Regions from separate parts of the Kitasatospora sp. NPDC059646 genome, predicted to be linked through region 1. Evidence: riboswitches for the same ligand, from Rfam matches in the RefSeq annotation. Region 1 holds a riboswitch; the other holds the start of a gene.

Region 1 (2,791 bases):
ATGTCGACGTTGGAGTCCGCGTGCGAGCCGCCGTTGAGGATGTTCATCATCGGGACGGGCAGCACGTGGGCGTTCGGGCCGCCCAGGTAGCGGAACAGCGGCAGGTCGCTGGCCTCGGAGGCGGCGTGCGCCACGGCGAGCGAGACGCCGAGGATCGCGTTGGCGCCGAGCGAGGACTTGTCCGGGGTGGCGTCCAGGTCGAGCATGGCCTGGTCGATCAGGCGCTGCTCGGTGGCGTCGTAGCCGACCAGCTCGGGGCCGATCTGCTCGATGACGGCGAGGACGGCCTTCTCGACGCCCTTGCCGAAGTAGCGGTTCTTGTCGCCGTCGCGGAGCTCCAGCGCCTCGAAGGCGCCGGTGGAGGCACCCGACGGGACAGCCGCACGACCGGTGCTGCCGTCGTCGAGACCGACCTCGACCTCGACCGTGGGGTTGCCGCGGGAGTCGAGGATCTCACGGGCTACGACGACATCAATGGACGGCACGAGGCATCTCCTAGCGGAAGCGGATGTGTGGTCGTTACGCCCAGAGCCTAGCCGCAGACATGCCCGCGGCCACGCCCGGCCGGGCTCCGTCTCACCGTGTGGCCCGGCTACTCACTGGTAGTTCACCTGTTTGCCCGCCGACCGTCCGCCCCGGGCGGCGCGAACTGCGTTGCGCGCGCCGGGAGCGGACGGTTCGTCAGGGGTACGGCCGCCCGGGCGACCGTCAGAGCGAGAGCACCTGGCCGGGGACGATCAGGTCCGGGTCCGCGCCGATGACGCCGCGGTTGGCCTGGTAGAGCTGCTCCCAGCCGCCGGGGACGTTCCGGGCGGCGGCGATGCCGGACAGCGTGTCGCCCTCCTGCACGGTGAGCCGGGCGGCGCCGTTCTGCGGCTGCTGCTGGGCGGCCGGGGCGCTCTGCGCGGGGGTCTGCTTCGGGGTCTTGGCGGTCTTCGGCGCCTGCTGCTGCGCCGCCTTCGGGGCGGCCGCGCGCTGCTGGGAGCGGGAGGCGGTGTCCTGGGAGCTGCCGCCGCCCTTGGCCAGTCCGGCCTTGCCGGAGCAGACCGGCCAGGCGCCGGGGCCCTGCGAGGCGAGCACCCGCTCGGCGACCGCGATCTGCTCGGCGCGGCTCGCCCGGTCGGCGGTGGGGGCGTACTGGCCGCCGCCGTAGGCGCGCCAGGTGGAGGAGGAGAACTGCAGGCCGCCGTAGTACCCGTTCCCGGTGTTGATGCCCCAGTTGCCGCCGCTCTCGCACTGGGCGACGCGGTCCCAGGTGTCGACGGGCGCGGCTGCCGCTCCGGTGGCGGAGAGCAGGGGCAGGGCGAGACCGACGGAGGCGACGCCGGCGGCGGCGACGACCTTCTCGGCCTTGGTACTGCGACGGTGACGGCCGGTGCCGGTGAACAGCATGGTGCTTCCTCTCCGCACGCCTGCGAGGTGAGCTGTCGGGTTCGGACCGGGAGGTTGGCCCGGCCGCCGGCGGGACCGGACGCGGCTGCGTCCGCTCCCTGGCGGCTTCACCCCGAGCCGTCGGGGACTACGGCGTTCACACTTGGGTCCCCCGCTCCTGTCCGGGTCTGGTCGGTGTCCCGAGGGCGCGGTGGACAGGATTCGGCGTGCCGCGTTCGGGGCCCGCAGCTGCGGGCAAATCGGAGAGTAAGCAGAGCTGACGAGCAATCACAAGCTCATATCACCGGTATCACGTCGAAATTACGGACCTTCACTTCTCGTGCACAAACCGTCCATGTATGTCCGGAATCGCCCCGGACGGGGCGCATCGCGCGCCCCCGCCGGGGGTTCGGACAGTGCCGTGCTGGGGCGGGGTCCGGGGTCGCCGAAACCGGGTCAGCGGGGCGTGAAGGAGACCGGGAGTTCGCGCAGGCCGCGCATGATCAGCCCGCCCCGCCAACGGAGTTCGGCGGGATCGGCCGCCAACTGGAGGTCCGGCAGCCGTGTCAGCAGTGTGCCGATCGCGCGCTGCCCTTCGAGCCGGGCGAGCGGCGCGCCGATGCAGTAGTGGATGCCGTGACCGAATCCCAGGTGCGGATTGTCGGAGCGGGCCAGGTCCAGGGTGTTCTCGTCGGAGAACCGGGCCGGGTCGCGGTCCGCCGCGGCCAGCACCACCAGCACCGGGTCCCCCACCGGGATGTCCACGCCGCCGACGGTCAGCGGCCGGGTCGCGAACCGCCAGGTGGCCAGCTCCACCGGCCCGTCGTAGCGCAGCAGTTCCTCGATGCCGGTCTCCAGCAGACCGGACTCGCCGCGCCCCAGCGACTCCTGGAGCCGGGTGCGCTGGTCCGGGTTCCGCAGCAGGGCGTAGACCCCGTTGCCGATCAGGTTGATGGTGGTCTCGAAGCCGGCGAACAGCAGGATGAAGGCCATTGCCGCGGCCTCGTTCTCGGTCAGGTGCTCGCCGTGGTCACTGGCCCGGATCAGGCCGGAGATCAGGTCGTCGCCGAGGTCGGCCCGCTTGCGGTGGATCAGGTCGGCCAGGTAGCCGCGGATCTGCTTGACCGCGCGGCCCACTCCCCCGCGCTTGCCGCCGGTGTGACGGATCATCATGCCCGCCCAGTCCCGCAGGTCGTCCTGGTCCTCCGGCGGGACGCCCAGCAGGTCGCAGATCGCGTAGATCGGCAGCGGGAACGCGAACTCGTGGATCAGGTCGGCCTCGCCGCGCTCCGCGAACGAGTCGATCAGCCGGTCGGTGAGCTGCTGCACCCGGGGCTCGAACTCGGCGACCCGGCGCGGCGTGAACGCCTTCGACACCAGGCGGCGGAGCCGGGTGTGGTCCGGCGGGTCGATGTTCAGC
Region 2 (2,791 bases), on a different contig from region 1:
GCGGTCCGGCGGGTCGGCCGGGGTGGCGGTGGCCGGGCCGACGCCGAGCTGGAGCACGCCGGCCGCGGCGGCCGTGAGCGCCAGGACGCGGGCGAGGCGCTGGACACCGGGCAGTGGGGGGCGACGGTGCACGGACACGTGCGACGACTCCGTTCCTGCGGCCGGCCTCCGCCGCCGCCCGCGGGTCGGGCGGCCGTCCGCACGGGGGGCCGGGGCAGAGGTTAGCGAGTCGGACGGATCCAGTCCAAACCCCGACAGCACCGAATATTTGACCGCGAATCGGACACCGGAACGAGCCCGCCGGGAACGGAAACGGCCCGGCGCCCCGCGCGGGGTACCGGGCCGGAGGCTCCGACGGTCCGTCAGATCCGGACGATCTTGTTGATCGGCATCACGGTGGCCGACTCGTAGCGGACCTGCGCGCCGGTGTGCGGGGCGTGCACGATCTGCCCGTTGCCGACGTACATGCCGACGTGGTGCTGGTCGCCGTAGTAGATGATCAGGTCGCCCGGCCGGGCGTTGGCGATGTTGGTGCCGAGGCTGGTGCCGGCGCCCGCCTGGGCCTGCGAGGTGCGCGGGATGGACACGCCCGCCTGGGCGTACGCCCACTGCATCAGACCGGAGCAGTCGAAGGTGGTCGGCCCGGCCGCACCGTACGAGTACCAGCTGCCGAGCTTGGACAGCGCGGCGCTCATCGCGGCGCCGGCGTAGCCGGCCGGGGCCGGGGCGGCGAGGTCGGCGCGGACGGTGTCGCGGGAGGCGCGCTCGGCCTGGCTGCGGGACTCGGAGGCGGCCTTGGCCTCGGCCGCGGCGAGCTCGTCGCGCTCCTTCTGGGTGAGCGTGTTGAGCAGCTCCTGCGCCTTGGCCAGCTTGGCCTGGACGTCCTCCTTCTCGGCCTTGAGGGCCTTGGTGGTGGTGTCCAGTTCGGCGAGCTTCTGCTCGGCCTCCTTGCGCTGGCCGTCGAGCTTGGCCTGCTCGGCCTTGAAGCTCTTGAGCAGGTCGGCCTGGGTGGCGCCGACGGTGCTGAGCGCGCCCGCCTGCCCGAGGAAGGTGTCGGGGCTGCTGGACAGCATCAGCTGCATGGTCTGCGGGATGTTGCCGCTGCGGTACTGCTCGGCGGCGATGGTGGCCAGGCTCTCCTGGACGGTGGTCACCTGGTCCTGCTGGCGGGCCAGCTGGTCCTGCAGCTGGGAGACCTGCTTCTGCAGGTTCTGCTGCTTCTCGACCGAGGCGTTGAGCGCTTCGGTCTTCACCTCGGCGTCTTCGTTGAGCTGGTCGACCTGCTGCTTGACCTGGTCCTTGGTGGGGGCCGGGTCGGCGTGCGCACCGGTCTGGGCGGACAGCGCCACGGCGGTGGCGGCAGCGGCAGTGAGAATCGAGACCCGGGCACGGCCGACGGGCTTGGGACGGCGATGGGACGCCACGAAGGCGGACTCCTTCTTCCTCACACCGCCTACCGGGTGAGCTGACGGGTTCGGGCCGGAAGAGATGCCCTACGGCGCCTCACCGCCCGCTGTCGCGGCCGACCCGGCGCCGATTCACCCCGGGGGAACGTGGTTCCCCGGCTCCGTTCGACAGCACCCCCGCAGGGGATCCCCGTCGGCGGATCGCGTTCTGACGACCCGCCCGCTGCGTCACGGACTCGGCGGCGACCTCCGCCGTCGCCCCCCATGGGCGATCGACTCTGCGGCGGTCGAGGCACGACCCTAGTAACCGATCCGTGATCCGTTCAAATCCTTGTCAGAAAAAAATCTGATTCTGAGTCAATTTCGATTGGGAAACTGACCGAAAGTAAGGGATTCGTTGCGCAGCGCGCAGCTTTTCCCTCCATTCGGCGCAGAAACGCAACGCCCGGACGTGTCGTAGATCACAGCAGGATCTCGACCCGTCCGGGCGTGTCACGTTGCGTCAGTTGTCGCCCTATAGGGCGTATGTCCGATTCTTCGGGGCGTCAGACCCGGCGGATGGTGAGGATCGGCAGGGTGTCGGCCTTCATGGTCTTCACCACGTCACCGGTGCGCGGCGCGTGCACCACCAGGCCGTTGCCGATGTACATGCCCACGTGGTGCGCGTCGTTGTAGTAGATGACCAGGTCGCCGGGCTGGGCGTTGTGCCAGTCCTTGCCCACGTTGGTGCCGACGGAGGCTTGCGACTGCGAGGTGCGCGGCAGCGAGACGCCGGCCTTCGCGTACGCCCACACCATCAGGCCGGAGCAGTCGAAGGTGTTCGGGCCGGTCGCGCCCCACACGTAGGCCGAGCCCTGCTTGCTGAGCGCCGCCGACACCGCGGTCGCCGCGTAGCCGCTGGCCGGCGGCAGGCTGGCCGGGTCGACCCGGGACGAGCTGCGCGAGGCGGCGCCGTCGCCGCCGCGCAGGATCGCGGCGCGGTCGGCGGCGGACAGCTGGCTGAGCAGCTTCTGCGCCTGCTGCAGCTTGTTCTGCACGTCGTTCTTGGCGTCGTTGAGCGCCTGGGTGGAGCTGTCCAGCTCCGCCAGGACGGCCGCGGCCTCCTGCTTCTGCTGGTCCAGCCGGCGCTGCTGGTCCTTCAGCGACCGAAGGGTCTCGGCCTGGGTGCTGGCGGCCTGGTCGAAGGAGGACGCCTGGTCCAGGTACTTGTCCGGGTCGGAGGAGAGCATCAGGCGCATCGACGGGTCGACGCTGCCCTGCCGGTACTGGTCGCCGGCCACCGCCGCCAGCCCGGAGGCCAGCTCGGTCAACTGCTCCTGGCCGCGGGCCACCTGGTCCTGCAGCTGGTCGGCCTGCTTGCGCAGCTGGTCGGCCTTCTCCTTGGC

Evidence for each region. Region 1 has a riboswitch for cyclic di-AMP ahead of ACFV1L_RS05605 (transglycosylase family protein). Riboswitches for the same ligand answer to the same signal wherever they lie in the genome.
Region 2: another riboswitch for cyclic di-AMP. It lies ahead of ACFV1L_RS27375 (NlpC/P60 family protein); the one in region 1 lies ahead of ACFV1L_RS05605 (transglycosylase family protein).

The regions. Positions count from the first base shown of each region.
Region 1 is NZ_JBHWDS010000006.1:20,903-23,693, reverse strand. Features, by position in the region: gene eno (phosphopyruvate hydratase) at 1-485, opposite strand, end outside; gene ACFV1L_RS05605 (transglycosylase family protein) at 709-1,392, opposite strand; cyclic di-AMP (ydaO/yuaA leader) riboswitch at 1,396-1,576, opposite strand; gene ACFV1L_RS05600 (cytochrome P450) at 1,828-2,791, opposite strand, start outside.
Region 2 is NZ_JBHWDS010000046.1:47,374-50,164, forward strand. Features, by position in the region: gene ACFV1L_RS27370 (NlpC/P60 family protein) at 1-138, opposite strand, end outside; gene ACFV1L_RS27375 (NlpC/P60 family protein) at 363-1,424, opposite strand; cyclic di-AMP (ydaO/yuaA leader) riboswitch at 1,435-1,615, opposite strand; gene ACFV1L_RS27380 (NlpC/P60 family protein) at 1,952-2,791, opposite strand, start outside.